DNA from 3 places in the Agrococcus sp. SGAir0287 genome. Region 2 is predicted to be linked to each of the others. Evidence: predicted binding sites of a transcription regulator. Region 2 holds the regulator's gene; each other region holds the start of a gene.
The links. Region 2 encodes LexA, which represses DNA repair genes until DNA is damaged. Its sites were predicted from a motif close to TCGAACANNTGTTCGA; they were not measured.
Positions count from the first base shown of each region.

Region 1 (5,270 bases), 620 kb from region 2:
GCCGACTGCGCCTCGTGGAGGTAGTCGATCTCCTCGTCGCTCGTGCGCGCGAACTCCTCGACGAGCGCGGGCATGTCGGCCCGGTCCGAGACGAGGCGGAAGCGGCTGAGCCAGCCGCCCACGCGCCGCAGCGCGGCGAGGTCGGTCGCGACGACGTTGGCGATGCCGGGCCGCTGCACCTTCACGACCGCCTCGCGGAAGCCCGCGATCGCGGCGTCGGCATCGGTGAGCGTCGCGCGATGCGCCTGCCCGAGCGACGCGGCGGCGATCGGCGCGTCCTCGACGTCGGCGAACGCGCGGGCGAGCGGCATCCCGAGCTCGCCCTCCGCCTCGGCGCGGATGTCGGGGCCGGGCACCGCCGGCACCTCGTCCTGCAGCCCCTCGAGCTCCTTCGTGATCTCCGGCGGCAGCACGTCGAGGCGCGAGGACATGAACTGCCCGACCTTGATCATGAGTCCACCGAGCTCGATGGCGAAGTCGTGGAAGCTGCGGGCGAAGCGCGTCATGCGCCGCGATCGGCTGCGCGCGGCGAGCCGCGCGAGGCCGATGCGGGGCATGGCGATCTCGAACCACCACGTCACCGCGAGGTGCCGGGCGGCGAAGCGCAGGATGCGGCGGTACCGGGCGCGGGAGGGCGTGGACGCATCCATCGCACCTCCCCGCGCCCCGGTCGCGCCGGGCGTCGTGCTCAGGTCCGCGCTCAGTCGCGAGCGAGGATCGCGTAGAGCCTACGGCGCGCGTCCTCGAGGATGTCGACGGCCTCCTGCACCTGCTGCGGCGTGCCGGTGCGTCCCACCTGCGCCGCAGCCTGCGCGAGCTCGAAGCCCGCCTTGGGCAGTGCCGAGAAGCCGGGACCCTCGCGCTCATCCGTGGCCTCGAACGGCGCGGGCTGCTCGGTCGCGGCGTCGGCCACGACACGACCCTCGTCGGTGAGGGCGTAGGTCTTGCGACCGCCGGCCTCCTCGGCCGCGATGAGACCCTCGTCGGCGAGCAGCTGCAGCGTCGGGTAGACCGAGCCGGGGCTCGGGCGCCACGCGCCGCCGGAGCGCTGCTCGATCTCGGTGATGAGCTGGTAGCCGTGCATCGGGCGCTCGCGCAGCAGCGCGAGCACCGCCTGGCGCACGTCGCCGCGTCCCATGCGCGAGCCTGGCGCCTTGCGCTCGAACTGGCTGCGGAGATGCTCCATCGCCTCCCACATGCCGCCGTGGCGGCCCATGCGGAAGTCGCGGCCTCCGCCGAAGCCGTACCGACCCTGATCTTGGTAGCCGTGCATGATCGTCCCCTCCCGCCGACCTCGTGCGTCGCGAGCCGCGACAGTCGGCGATGCATCGACGATATGTCGTCGAGGGCGCTCGGCGACAGGGGGTTCGCCCTGGGCGGAGGAATGCGATCGGCAGGATGCGGACGAGGCGCTGGCGCCGTCGGACGGTCACCAGGATCATGGGCGCATGGCCGAGCACCGGATCTTCCGCATGCCGTTCGCGAGCGTGTACCCGCACTACGTCGCGAAGGTGGAGCGCAAGGGTCGCACCGTCGCCGAGCTGCACGAGGTCATCGCGTGGCTCACCGGCTACGACGAGGCCGGGATCGCCACGGCTCTCGCCGACGAGCGATCGTTCCGCGACTTCTTCGGACTGGCGCCCGTCATGCATCCGGCCGCCGCCGCGATCACCGGCGTGATCTGCGGCGTGCGCGTCGAGGACATCGACGATCCGCTCACGCAGCAGATCCGATGGCTGGACAAGCTCGTCGACGAGCTCGCGAAGGGCCGGCCGATGGAGAAGGTGCTGCGTCAGGTGCCCGCGGCGTCCTGAGGCCCGGTCGATCCTCGGGCGACCGGTCTCCATGCTGTGAGGTCGCTCCGAAGTTCGAACATACGTTCGAATCCGGGGTATCCTGAAGTCCGAGAGGCGGTGCGGGATGCGAGCGCAGGGGGAGGTCGAGACGGCGGTCGTCGACGCGCTCGTGACCGGCGATCTCACTGCCTCGAGCCTCGTCGACGCCGAGGTGCTCGTCGCGATCGACGAGCTCGCGGCGCGTCGCCGACGCATCGACGCCGCCATCGTCGCGCTCGCCGGCGAGGCCGCAGCGCGATCGGAGGGCAGACCGGCCGAGGAGTCGCTCGTGCGACGCGCCGGCCACCGGTCGACGCCCGAGCTGCTGCAGCACCGCATCGGCGTGCGCGCTCGCGAGGCGCGCATCCTCTGCGAGGTCGCCGACGCGACGCGGGCGGGCGTGGCGCTGTCGGGCGGCGACGTGCCCGTGCCGTTCCCCGCGGTCGCGGCCGCCGTCGCCGCCGGATGGATCGCGGTGCCGCAGGCGCATGCGATCGTCGAGCGGCTGCGTGCGTCGAGCGCGCGCGTCGACGTCGAGTCGCTGCACCTGGCGGAGCGCGACCTCGTCGACCGCGCGACCGGCGGCCACGACGACGACGAGGCGGCGATGGTGCCGGAGCACCTGGGGGTGCTCGCGAGGCGCTGGCTCGCGCACCTCGACCCCGACGGCGACGAGCCGCGGCTCGCCGACCAGCTCGAGCAGCGCTTGCTGCGGCTGCGCACGCTCGCCGACGGCTCGATCGACGGGCGCTTCCGATGCACGGCCGAGCAAGGCGAGCGCATCATCACCGCCCTCGACGCGCACGTGCGGCCACGGCGCGTCTCCTTCGACGACCCGGCGACCGACGCGGCCGAGGCGTCCGAGGAGGCGAGCGACGCGCGCACCCTCGACCAGCGGCGCATGGATGCGCTCGTGGCGATGGTCTCCCGGCATGCGGAGCTCGCGTCGCCGCGCGTCGCGGGCGAGGCGCCGACGCTCACGATCGCCGTGCACGAGGACGCACTGCACGGCCGGCCCCGCACGCCCGACGACGGGCCCATCGCGGTGCGCAGTGGCGAGGCGATGCCGACGGCCGCTGCCGCCCGCATCCTCTGCGACGGCTTCGTGCAGGCGCTCGTGCTCGACGACCGCGGCGAGCCGCTGCGGCAGGGGCGTCGTCAGCGCCTCTTCACCCTCGCGCAGCGTCGGGCGATCGTCGCTCGCGATCGGCACTGCCGCGCACCCGGCTGCACCGCGCCGCCGGGCTGGTGCGAGACGCACCACGTCACGCGCTGGGCCGATGGCGGCCGCACCGACGTCGAGGACGGCATCCTGCTCTGCCAGCACCACCACACCGAGGTGCATCGCGGTGCGCTGCGCGTCGAGCCGGGCGAGCCGCCCGCGGCAGCCGGCCCACCGACGCCCGGCACCCGCCAGACGGGTCGACGGTGGCGCGTGCGATCGACGCTGCCGCGCCGACCTCGCTCGCGCGTGCCGCTCAGGACGTGACGGCGCGGGTCCTCACTCCCTCGTCGACTCGGGATCGTCCCCGAACTGCCGCAGCTCCTGCGGGCAGCGGCAGGCGGTCGCGAGCCTGGCCGCCCATGCCTCGGCCGCGGCACGATCCGGCAGGTCGAGGATCGCGTAGCCGCCCTCGAGACGCGCCGTCTGCGGATACGTGCCGGGCGTGACGGCGCCATCCGCCGCCACGCGCACCGGCGGCACCGATTCGTCGATGCCGCCCGCGAAGACGTAGACGCCCGCGGCCTTCGCGTCGCGGATCACCTGGTGCGACTCCTCGACCACGCGGTCCCACTCGCCGTCGGCGACCTGCATCTCGCCGCTCGGGAAGGAGATCAGGAAGCACGGCATGGGCGACTCCTCTCGTCATGGCGGAGCCTACGCCCGCGGCGCTTGCGAGTGGCAGGGCGCAGGAGCACGCTCGATGACGTCGACGGCTGCGAGTCCGGGTCGTCGCCGCGCAGGAGGCACCCATGACGCTCGCACTCGTCACCGGCGCCGGTCGCGGGATCGGCCGCGCGATCGTGCAGCAGCTCGTCGATCGCGAGCATCGCGTGATCGCGACCGCTCGACGCCTCGACGTCCTCGAGGGTCTCCGCTCCGAGGTCGTCGAGACCGCGCTCGTCGACCTCGACGCCGATGACGTCGGCGCGCAGACGATCCCGGCGATCGCCGAGCGGCCGCTCGACCTCCTCGTGCTGAATGCCGCTCGCTTCTCGCCGTGGGACGAGCGCGCCGCCGACGCCGATCTCGACGTCGCGCGCGGCGTGCTCGCGACGAACGTGCTCGGCTCGTGGGCGGTCGTGCAGGCGGCCCTGCCGGCGCTGCGGGCTGCGCGCGGCACCATCGTCGGCGTCGGCAGCGGCTCGGGCTCACACGGCGACCCGCAGTTCGGGCTCGCGGTCAACCCCGGTGCCGCGAGCTACGCCGTCTCGAGGGCCGCGCTGCACGCGCTGCTGCACCGACTGTCGGCGGAGCTCGCGCCCGACGGCATCCGCGTCTTCGCGACCGATCCCGGACTCACCGCCACCGCCCCGGGCATGGTCGAGATGGGCGCGCGGCCCGTGGAGGACGGCGCGCGCAGCGTCCTCGCACCGCTCGACGGGCGGGTCGAGCCCGGCACGCTCGCACGAGACGGGCGCCCGCTGCCCTGGTGACCCAGCGCCTGGCGCGCGGCAAGATGGGGGCATGGCCAAGCGCGTCCTCCACGTCGTGACCACCGTCGATCGGATCGGCGACGCCAGGCACCCGACGGGGCTGTGGCTAACGGAGCTGACGCACGCGTGGCAGGTCTTCGAGGAGGCGGGCTTCGAGCAGCTGCTCGTCTCCTCTGGCGGCAGCGCCGTGCCGCTCGACCCGCGCTCGCTCGCGTTCCCCGCGCTCGACGCGACGGCGAAGGCATGGCAGGCGGACACGGCGCGCATGGCGCTGCTCCAGCGGCCCGCAGCGCCCGCGCAGATCGACGCGGGCGACTTCGACGCCATCCTCTACGCCGGCGGCCACGGCGCCATGGTCGACCTGCCCGCCGACCCGGGCCTGCAGCGGCTCGCGGCGAGCATCTGGGAGCACGGCGGCGTCGTCGCCTCCGTCTGCCACGGCGTCTGCGGCCTGCTCGACGTGTCGCTGCCCGACGGATCGCTGCTCGTCGGCGGCCGGCGCTTGACGGGCTTCTCCTCGACGGAGGAGCGCCTGGCCCGACTGGCCGACGTCGTGCCCTTCGACGTCGAGGCCGCGCTGCGCGAGCGCGGCGCTCGCTACGCCAAGGCCGTCCTGCCGATGGTGCCGTACGTCGTCACCGACGGCCGGCTCGTGACGGGGCAGAACCCGGCTTCCGCGAACACGACGGCGAGGCGCGTCGTCGAGGTGCTCGCGGCGTCCTAGCCAGCGGCGATCCTTGCGGGAACGACGAGAGCCCCGCCGACCGGCGGGGCTCT
Region 1 is NZ_CP027942.1:1,350,331-1,355,600, reverse strand. It holds gene C1N71_RS06445 (ABC1 kinase family protein) at 1-650, opposite strand, end outside; gene C1N71_RS06440 (PadR family transcriptional regulator) at 701-1,273, opposite strand; gene C1N71_RS06435 (DUF2200 domain-containing protein) at 1,449-1,814, shown strand; gene C1N71_RS06430 (HNH endonuclease signature motif containing protein) at 1,921-3,324, shown strand; gene C1N71_RS06425 (YciI family protein) at 3,337-3,687, opposite strand; gene C1N71_RS06420 (SDR family NAD(P)-dependent oxidoreductase) at 3,810-4,493, shown strand; gene C1N71_RS06415 (type 1 glutamine amidotransferase domain-containing protein) at 4,525-5,217, shown strand.
Region 1: a site for LexA is predicted at 1,869-1,884, ahead of C1N71_RS06430 (HNH endonuclease signature motif containing protein). Genes of this name have one in related genera too.

Region 2 (5,270 bases):
CACGGCGGCGATGCCCGAGGCCGAGCGCGCCCTCGGCGGCGGCGCCGAGTGGTTCATGGACTACCGCAACGCCGATGGCAGCGTCGCGGAGATGTGCGGCAACGGCATCCGCGTCTTCGCTCGGCTGCTCGAGCAGGAGGGTCTCGCCGACGTGCGCGAGCTCGTCGTGGGCACGCGCGCGGGCATCAAGCACGTGCGCGCCGTCGACGACGGCTTCTCCGCCGACCTCGGCGTCGTGCGCCTGGAGGACGGCGAGCCGCTCGTGCGCGTGGACGGCCTCCCGGTCGCGCGGCCGGGGCAGCGCGTCGACGTCGGCAACCCGCACGTCGTCGTCGCCATCGCCGACGACGCGGAGCTCGCAGCGCTCGACCTCCACGCCGCTCCCGAGGTCGAGCCGGCGACGCCCGGCGGCGTCAACGTCGAGCTCGTCGTGCCGCAGGGCATCGCCGACGACGAGGGGCGCATCCGCATGCGGGTCCACGAGCGCGGCTCCGGCGAGACGCTCTCGTGCGGCACCGGCGCCGTGGCGGCGGCGTTCGCGACGCGGCATTGGGCGGGCGGCGCGCCGGATCGCTGGCGCGTCGAGGTGCCCGGCGGCGTCGTGCGCGTCGACGTCGAGCAGCGGCCCGACGGCGAGCACGCCTGGCTCACCGGCCCTGCGGCGATCGTCTTCCGCGGCGCGACCGACCTGGTCTGACGCAGCGCGCCGATCAGCCCTCGGTGCGCTCGATGCGCAGGATGCGGAAGGTCTTCTTCGACGTCCAGCGCTCGGCGGCGAGGCCCTCCTGCTCGTCGAGCCAGCGCAGCAACGAGTCGGATCCCAGGTGCTTCTGCACCACGAGCCACGCCTCGGCGCCGACCTCGAGCCGGGGCAGCCACGTCAGCAGCAGCTCGTGGAGCTGCTGCTTGCCAATGCGGATCGGGGGATTCGACCAGATCCCCTGGAAGCGAACATCGGGCACGTCGGCAGGCAGCGCGGGAGCGACGTTTGCTACGCTGACACGCTCGGCATTGCGCCGGACGAGGTCGACCGCCCTCGGATTCACATCCACCGCCCACACCCGCGCCTCAGGGGCGCGAAGCGCGAGCGAGAGGGCGATCGGCCCCCAGCCGGCGCCGAGGTCGAGCAGGTCGCCCGACTGCGGCGGCTGCGGGGTCTCGTCGAGCAGCACGGCCGTGCCGACGTCGAGGCCGTCGCCCGAGAACACCCCGGGCGCCGTGAGCAGGGAGTGCTCGCGCCCCGCGAGGGTCGCGCGCACCTCGCGCGTGGGGGCGTCGCCGGAGGCGGCGGAGAAGTAGTGGTCGGTCACCCAGCCGACCGTAGTGGAGGAAGAGCATGGCGGAGGGCACATCGCGCGTCGACCGGATCCTCGAGTGGGCGGATCCCGGCGATGAGCGCCTGCTCGACCGCGCTGCGCAGGCGCTCGGCGCGGACGCGGCCGACGGCGACTTCGACGGCGACCAGCTCGAGCGCGCGGACCGCGCCGCGCTGCGCCGCGTCTCGGGCCTGCGCACGGAGCTCGAGGACGTCACCGAGGTCGAGTACCGGCAGCTGCGCCTCGAGAACGTGGTGCTCGTGGGCGTGCACGCCGGCGGCGTCGACGATGCCGAGAACTCGATGCGGGAGCTCGCAGCGCTCGCCGAGACCGCCGGCGCGGTCGTGCTCGACGGCGTGCTGCAGCGTCGTCCGACGCCGGACCCCGCGACCTACGTGGGGCGCGGCAAGGCGCAGGAGCTCGCCGAGCTCGTCCGCGAGACCGGCGCCGACACCGTCATCGCCGACACGGAGCTCGCGCCGAGCCAGCGCCGCGCGCTCGAGGACGTCGTGAAGGTGAAGGTCATCGACCGCACCGCCGTCATCCTCGACATCTTCAGCCAACACGCGAAGAGCCGCGAGGGCAAGGCGCAGGTCGAGCTCGCGCAGCTCGAGTACCTCCTGCCGCGCCTGCGCGGCTGGGGCGAGTCGATGTCGCGCCAGGCCGGTGGTCAGGTCGGCGGGCAGGGCGCCGGCATGGGCTCGCGCGGACCCGGCGAGACGAAGATCGAGCTCGATCGCCGTCGCATCCGCAACCGCATGGCGCGGCTGCGCACCCAGATCAAGGGCTTCGCTCCCGCTCGTCAGGCGAAGCGCGCGAACCGCGACCGCTTCGAGGTGCCGTCGGTCGCGATCGCCGGCTACACGAACGCGGGCAAGTCGAGCCTCCTCAACCGGCTCACGAACGCGGGCGTCCTCGTCGAGAACGCGCTGTTCGCGACGCTCGACGCGACGGTGCGCCGCACCGAGACGCCCGACGGACGCCTCTACACGCTCGCCGACACCGTCGGCTTCGTGCGCAACCTGCCGCACCAGCTGGTCGAGGCGTTCCGCTCGACGCTCGAGGAGGTCGCCGACGCCGACGTCATCGTGCACGTCGTGGACGCGAGCCATCCGGACCCTGCCGCGCAGCTCGCCACGGTGCGCGACGTCATCGGCGAGACGGGCGCGCGCGACATCCCGGAGGTCGTCGCCTTCAACAAGGCCGACCTCGTGGGCGACGACGAGCTCCTGGTGCTGCGCGGGCTCGTGCCGTCGGCGATCTTCGTGTCCGCTCGCACGGGCAGGGGCATCGACGAGCTGCGCGAGCGGATCGCCGAGCTGCTGCCGCGGCCCACGATCGCGATGTCGCTCCTCGTGCCGTTCGACCGCGGCGAGGTCGTCTCGCGCCTTCACGAGCGCGCCACGATCGAGCGCGAGACCTACGAGGAGACGGGCACGCGGCTCGACGTCCTCGTGACCGAGGACGCCGTCGACGGCCTCGAGGAGTTCCGCGTCCTGCCGGCGCGCTGACGAGACGCGAGGAGGCCGGTCGGGATCGATCCCGACCGGCCTCCTCGCACGTGGGCGTCAGACGGAGCGCAGCACCGCGACGACGCGACCGAGCACGACGGCCTCGTCGCCGAGGATGGGCTCGAACGCCGAGTTGCGCGGCAGCAGCCACGTGTGGCCGTCGCGCTGACGGAACACCTTGACCGTCGCCTCCTCGTCGAGCATCGCCGCGACGATGTCGCCGTTCTCGGCGGTCGACTGCTGCGCAACGACGACCCAGTCGCCGTCGCAGATCGCGGCGTCGATCATCGAGTCGCCGACGACCTTGAGCATGAAGAGGTCCTGGCTCGAGCCGACGAGGGAGCGCGGCAGGGGGAAGATCTCCTCGACCTGCTGCTCGGCGGTGATCGGCACGCCGGCGGCGATGCGGCCGACGAGCGGCACGTAGGCCGTCGGATCCGTGCCCGCCGCGTCCGCCGGGTCGTCGGCCTCGACGAGCACCTCGATGGCGCGCGGCCGCGCCGGGTCGCGGCGGATGGCGCCGGCGAGCTCGAGCTGCCCGAGCTGGTGCGTGACGCTCGAGAGCGAGGAGAGGCCCACGGCGTCGCCGATCTCGCGATAGCTCGGCGGGTAGCCCCGCTGTCGCACGGATTCCTGGATGCAGCGCAGGATCGCCGTCTGCTTCTCGGTCAGCTGCCGCTGTGCCATGGCCCGTCGTCCTCTCGCCGACGACCGTGTCGGTGGTCGCCGATTGACTCTGTCTCGTTCGAAAGCGTATCCGACGGCATGGTCCGAAGGGTACGGGTGTTCGAGCGTGTCGTCCGGGAATCCAGGGCAATCGGGCTCTTGACGAACGGATGATCCGAATGTACGTTCGAATCATGGAACGCGGGTGCGACGCTCCCGGCCGAGCGCCGCACCCGCGATCCGACGCAGACGAGGAGCAGACCATGACCGCGATCGCCACCCAGGCCCCGGCACTGCGCATCACGGCGCGCGGACGACGTGCGCTCGCCATCGTCGTCGCCGCGCCCGTGCTCGCCCTCGGCGGGCTCGGCGTCCTGCAGGCGACGACCGCCATCGCCGGCCAGACGGCCGTCGAGGTGTCGCACGAGACGGTCGTCGTGCAGCCGGGTGAGACGCTCTGGTCGATCGCCGAGGTCGTCGCCCCCGACGTCGACCCGCGCGAGGTCATCGCCGACATCCAGCGCATCAACGGCATCGGCGGCGCGATCCAGCCCGGTCAGGAGCTCGCGATCCCCGCCGAGTACACCCGCTGAGCAGGCCATCGCACGCGCCCCGTCCCGATCCGGGACGGGGCGCGGTCGCGTCAGGGCCGCGCGGTGGCGCATCCTGGCGCGCCTAGGCTGGAGCGGTGACCTCGCTCGACGATCTGCCGCTCCGCGCGGACCTCGTCGGCCGCGTGCCCTACGGGGCGCCGCAGCTCGACGTGCCCGTGCGGCTCAACGTGAACGAGAACGCCTTCCCGATCGCGGATGTCGTCGTCGACGACGTCGTCGCGTCGGTGCGCGACGCGATCGCCGGCGTGCATAGATACCCGGATCGCGAGTTCACCGAGCTGCGCGAGGCCTTCGCCGACTACCTCGGCCACGGGCTCGGGGCCGCGTCGATCTGGGCGGCGAACGGATCCAACGAGGTGCTGCAGCACGTGCTGCAGGCCTTCGGCGGGCCCGGGCGCACCCTGCTGTCGTTCGCGCCGACCTACTCGATGTACCCGCTGCTCGCGCAGGGCGTGGGTGCGGCGTACGTCGCGGAGCCGCGCGCCGCCGACTTCACCCTCGACGCCGCCACCGTCGTCGAGGCCATCGAGCGGCACGATCCCGACCTCGTGTTCCTGTGCGCGCCGAACAACCCCACGGGCACGCCGCTCGGCCTCGACGTCGTCGAGGCGGCATGCGCGGCTGCACGCGGCATCGTGCTCGTCGACGAGGCGTACGCCGAGTTCGCGCACGATCGGTCGCGGACGGCCCTCGCACTGCTGCCGCGCTTCGAGCGCCTCGTCGTCTCGCGCACCATGAGCAAGGCCTTCGCGTTCGCGGGCGTCCGCGTCGGCTACCTCGCCGCCGATCCCGCGGTCGTCGACGCGCTGCGGCTCGTGCGGCTCCCGTATCACCTGTCGGCGCTCACCCAGGCGGCCGCCCTCGCGGCGCTGCGGCACGCGCCGACGATGCTCGCCCGCGTCGACGAGCTGCGCGAGCAGCGCGACCGCATCGTCGGCGAGCTCGCGGGCCTCGGCTTCGAGCCGTACCCGTCGGATGCGAACTTCGTGCTCTTCGGCGGCGTCTCGGATCCGCGCGCGGCGTTCGAGGCGCTGCTCGCCGACGGCGTGCTCGTGCGCGACGTCGGCATCCCGCGCACGCTGCGCGTGACCGCGGGGACGCCGGAGGAGACCGACGCGTTCCTCGCATCCGTGGCGCGTCTGGCGCCCGCCGCACGACCGTAG
Region 2 is NZ_CP027942.1:1,973,913-1,979,182, reverse strand. It holds gene dapF (diaminopimelate epimerase) at 1-697, shown strand, start outside; gene C1N71_RS09415 (class I SAM-dependent methyltransferase) at 711-1,352, opposite strand; gene hflX (GTPase HflX) at 1,337-2,827, shown strand; gene lexA (transcriptional repressor LexA) at 2,885-3,514, opposite strand; gene C1N71_RS09400 (LysM peptidoglycan-binding domain-containing protein) at 3,757-4,086, shown strand; gene C1N71_RS09395 (histidinol-phosphate transaminase) at 4,182-5,270, shown strand.

Region 3 (5,270 bases), 1.1 Mb from region 2:
CTACGGCGTCTCAGTCCGCGGGGCGCAGCGGCTGCAGGTCGAGCTCGGCCGCGACGTCGGCGTCCGCGCGCAGCGCGAGCACGTGCGTCGCGCCCGCTGCGGCGAGCGCGTCGAGCACGCGGGCGACGTTCTTCGTGCGCCGCGCGACGCGCACCCCGCGCCCGGTGGCGACGACGCGGCGCTTGGCGGCGACGACCTGCTCGGGCGGCACGTCGCGGTCGTGGAGGATGCCGACGACCTCCGCGGCCGCATCCGCCGACAGGTCGACGAGGTCGATGAGCCGCTCGAAGCCGAACGAGATGCCCGCGGCCGGCACGTCGGTGCCGAGGAAGCGGCCGACCATGCCGTCGTAGCGCCCGCCGCCGCCGATCGAGTACGGCACGGCCGGGTGGGCGATCTCCATGATGACGCCCGTGTAGTAGCCCATGCCGCGCACGAGCGAGGGGTCGAGCTCGAGCCGCACGCCGAGGTCGCCGGCATCGACGGCGAGCAGCGTGCGCACGGCCTCGGTCGCCTCCTCGGGCAGACGCGACCAGTCGCCGCCCGCCACGGCGTCGATCTGCGCGAGCACCGCGGCGCCGTCGATGCCCGCGGCGTCCAGCTCGGCGGCGACGCCGTCCCTGCCGATCTTGTCGAGCTTGTCGATCGTGATGAGCGCGCCCTCGCGAGCCTCGTCGGCGACGCCGGCGGCCTCGAGCATCGCGTGCAGGATGCGGCGGTCGTTCACGCGCACGAACGCGTCGGCGAGGCCGAGCCGCTGCAGTGCGTCGCCCGTCGCGGCGACGAGCTCGAGCTCGGCCTGGATGCCGGGCTCCCCCACGATGTCGATGTCGCACTGCACGAACTGCCGGTAGCGGCCGGCCTGCGGCCGCTCGGCGCGCCAGACGGGCGCGATCTGGATGGATCGGAACACCGTCGGCAGCTCGGCGCGGTTCGTCGCGTAGTAGCGCGCGAGCGGCACCGTGAGGTCGAAGCGCAGGCCGAGGTCGGCGAGCTCCGCGGGGCTCTCCGCGCTGCGCAGGTCCTCGACCGTGAGGCCGCGCCGCTGGATGCCGAAGGCGAGCTTCTCGTTGTCGCCGCCGAGGCCGGCGTGCAGTCGCTCGGCGAGCTCGACGACCGGCGTCTCGATCTCCTCGAAGCCGTGGTCGGCGAACGCGCCTCGGATGACGTCGGCGACGTGCGCGCGGCGACGCTGCTCGGCGGGCAGCATGTCGCGCATGCCGCGGGGAGGGTTCACCTGGGATGCCACGTGCTCCATCCTCCCGCATCGCGCATCCGCGCCGTGTCGGCGGACGGCCCGCGTCCTTGCCAGGATGGAGCGATGGGCATCCGCCTCCGCCGACCGCTGCTGCGCGACCACGGCGTCGCCTCGCAGCTGCTGCGGCTGGCGATCGTCGGCATGGTCGTGGCCGCCGAGGCGCGCCGAGTGGGCGTGCTGCTCGACCTCGGCGCGTCGCTCGTCGTGCACTTCTCGTACTTCACGACGCAGGCGAGCGTGCTCTCGGGCGTCGTGGCCATCTGGCTCGTGGCGCAGCCGGCGACGCATCGGCCCGCGTGGTTCGACTGGTTGCGGGCGGCGGTGACGACGTGGATCCTGCTCGCGGGCGTCACGTACGTGACGGTGCTCGAGCCCGGCTCGTTCCTGAACCCGGCCGAGCCCTTCCAGAGCCTCGTGCAGCATCAGCTCGTGCCGCTCGCGATGCTCGTCGACTGGGCGCTGACCCCAGGTCGCACGCGCACCCGCCGTCGCCGCGCGTGGACGTGGCTCATCTACCCCGCGGCCTACGCGATCGTCGCCGTGATCGTCGCGCAGCAGATCGGCGCGTGGCTCTATCCGTTCCTCAACCCGGTCGCGGCCGACGGCTGGCTGGGCGTCGCGGTGCAGACGACGGGCGTGCTCGGCATCCTCATGGCGCTCGTCGTGCTCGTCGCGATCCTCGCGCCGCCGGGCTCCGGCCCCGCGCGACGACTGCGGACGCGCGACGCGCGGCCCGGCACGCCGCCGGAGGATCAGGTGGTCGAGGACCGTCAGCCCGCGGAGTCCGGAGCCCACGCGGGCAGCGGATCCGCGTAGCGCGACCACGCCTCGGGACCCGCGGCGAGCTCGATGTCGGGGAGCGCGGTCGCGGCGAGCGTCGCGGCGATCGCGTCGTGGTCGAGGTCGACGCCGATGAGCGCGAGGTCCTGCCCGAGGGCAGGGGGATCGTCGGGATCCGCGTCGAGCGGGTGCATCGCGAACGATCCGGCAGCCTGGTCCCACCATCCGACGCGCCCCGGTCGCGTCGCGAGCCCGACGAAGCCGGCCGAGCGCACGAGGACGCCGTGCCTGCCGCTGCCGAGCGCGTGCAGCGCGGCGAGGAGGCGGGCGGGATGCAGCGGCCGCACGTGCTCGAACCGCATCGCGGAGACGCGCCGATCGGTCATGTGCGGGTCGTGGTCGCCGTTCAGCACGCACGTCCAGCCGGGGTGGTCGTGCACCGCCAGGATCACGACGCGCGTGACGACCGATCGGCTCGGTCGCGTGCCACGATGAGCGCATGACGACGACGCAGGCGTCCCGAGGACTCACCGACCGGTCGACGCTCGTCGTCGCGCTGCGCACCACCGTGCTGCTCGCAGGCATCGCGGCCGAGGCGTGGAACCTCGTCGTCGTGGCGGGCGAGGGCCAGCGGCTCAGCGAGCACCTCGGCTACTTCACGGTGCAGTCGAACGTGCTCGTGCTCGTCGTCGTCGCATGGCTGCTGCTGCGCCCCGAAGGGCGTCCGCGGTGGTTCGATGCGCTGCGCGGCGCGACCACGGCGTACATCGTGCTCACGGGTCTCGTGTGGGCCGTGCTGCTCGCGACCCCCGAGGAGGCGTTCGGCCTCTCGGTCGAGTTCCCGAGCTTCGTGCAGCATCGCCTCATCCCCGTGCTCATGGCCGCGGACTGGCTGCTCGTACCCACGACGAGGCCGCTGCGCGTCGGCAGGTGCGTCGCTGCGTGGATGGCGTACCCGATCGCCTACCTCGTCGTCTCGTGGATCCGCGGCGGCCTCGGCGACGGCTGGATCCCCTACCCGTTCCTCGACCCCGCCGTGCATGGCGGCCTCGGCGGCCTCGTCGTGCCGACCGGCCAGGTGCTGCTCGCCTTCGTCGTCGGCATCGCGCTCGTCGCGACCCTCGGCCGGGTGCGGTGGCGGCCACGACCGGGGGCCGAGCGCCCGGCCCCGCGGATCGGCGCAGGGTCGCGCGCCGACTGATCGTCGCGAGCGCGCCGTCGGCCGGGAGGCCCGCGCATCGCCGATCCGCACGTCGTGCTGCTCCACGACCGGTCGATCATTCGAACGTATGTTCGATTCCGTGGTATCCTTGGAGCCTGCGAAGGCGGTGACGGGATGCGCGATCAGGCTCAGGTCGAGACCTCGGTGGTCGACGCGCTCATCGCCCTCGACATCGCCTTCTCGTCCCTCCCCGACGACGAGCTGCTGGTCGCGGTCGACGAGCTCGCCGCCCGCCGACGGTGCATCGATGCCGCGATCGTGCGCGCCGCCGCCGAGGTCTCGTCGAGGTCCGACCACCGTCCCGCCGACGAGTCGCTCGTGCGCCGCGCGGGCTACGGCTCGACCGCGAGGATGCTGCAGTCGAAGATCGGCGTCCGCTGGTCGGAGGCGAAGCAGCTGTGCGCGGTCGCCGCAGCGACGTCGGCGTCGATGGCGATCTCCGGTGGCACGATCCCCGCCCGATTCCCGGCGGTCTCCGATGCGCTCGCGCAGGGCTGGCTGTCAGTGCCGCAGTCCCACGCGATCACGTCCGGGCTCGACCGCGACGGCGGTCGCGCCGAGGTCGGCGCGGTCGAGGCGGCCGAACGCCTGCTCGTCTCGGCTGGCTGCGGCACGCACGTCGACGACGTCGAGCCCGCCGTTCCCGAGACCCTCTCGCTGCTGGCCCGGCGCTGCCTCGACCACATCGACCCCGACGGCGACGAGCCGCGGTACGAGCAGCAGCTCGCCGACCGCTACCTCCGCATGGGTCGTCGACGCGACGGCATGTGGAAGGGCGAGTTCCTCGCCACCGCCGACCAGGGCGAGGTCATCGCCGCGTGCTTCGACGCAGAGGTGAAGCCGCGTCGCGTCACCTTCGAGGACGCCTGCGGCGGCACCGACGAGCACGCGGTCGACGCCGATCCGGATCCGACCGGGTCCGTCGACGACCGCTCGATGGAGCAGCGACGGCTCGACGCGTTCGTCGCCATCGTCGGCCGCCACGCAGAGAGTCGGGCGCCTCGGATCTGCGGCGAGGCGCCGACGCTCACGATCACCGTCGCCGCCGATGTGCTGCACGGCCGACCGGCAGCGACGCTCGAGGAGCTGCCGACGCTCTCCCGGACCGGGGACGTCGTGCCGGTGTCCATCGCCGCCCGGTACCTCTGCGATGGCTTCGTGCAGACGCTGGTGCAGGACGAGACCGGCCACCCGTTGCAGATGGGTCGTCGACGCCGTCTGTTCACGAAGGCCCAACGACGAGCGATCGTCGCGCGTGACCGCCACTGCCGCGCGCCGGGCTGCACCGCCGCGCCCGGCTGGTGCGAGACCCACCACGTCACCCCGTGGTCCTTCGGCGGCACGACGGACGTCGACAACGGCATCCTGCTCTGCCAGCACCATCACACCGAGGTCCACCGCGGTGCTCTGACGATCCAGCCAGCATCGCCGCCGGCCCCCGGGCCGACCGATGCCGCAAGCCCGCGGCCACCGCGCGCCCCGCGTCGTCGACCGCGACGGTGGCGCATCACCACGGCCTACCCTCGCCGGACCCGGACACGCGCGACGCTGCGCAGGTGACGCGCACCGGTCGAGACAGATCAGCCCTCGGGCGTCGACAGGTCGCGCTGCTGCGCCACCTCGTGCACGGGACGCGCGTCGCGCCGGCGCTCGTCGGCACGCAGCCGCGCGTCGACGCGCAGGCGCGACCAGTACGGCAGCGCGGCGAGGTGCGGATCGGCGCGCGCCGCCGCCCACGGTGCCCCGACGCCCACGACCGCGAGCGCCGCGACGAGGCCCACGCCGACGACGAGGATCGGCTCGGTCGCGACGAGCCAGGCGACCGCCACCGCACCCACCGCGACGATCAGCCACACGACGACGCTCGTCATCCCCGGCGCGATCGTCCTGCCTGCCAGGAGCATCCCGCCGAGCACGATGCCGCCGACGATCGCGAGGACGACCTCGAGCCACAGCATCCTGCGCCCCCTCCCGTCGCCTCCGCCGACCCTAGCGAGCCGACCTGGGCGC
Region 3 is NZ_CP027942.1:860,712-865,981, reverse strand. It holds gene C1N71_RS03995 (histidine--tRNA ligase) at 11-1,249, opposite strand; gene C1N71_RS03990 (Pr6Pr family membrane protein) at 1,322-2,074, shown strand; gene C1N71_RS03985 (GTP-binding protein) at 2,029-2,478, opposite strand; gene C1N71_RS03980 (Pr6Pr family membrane protein) at 2,538-3,239, shown strand; gene C1N71_RS03975 (HNH endonuclease signature motif containing protein) at 3,375-4,820, shown strand; gene C1N71_RS03970 (hypothetical protein) at 4,841-5,218, opposite strand.
Region 3: a site for LexA is predicted at 3,320-3,335, ahead of C1N71_RS03975 (HNH endonuclease signature motif containing protein). Genes of this name have one in related genera too.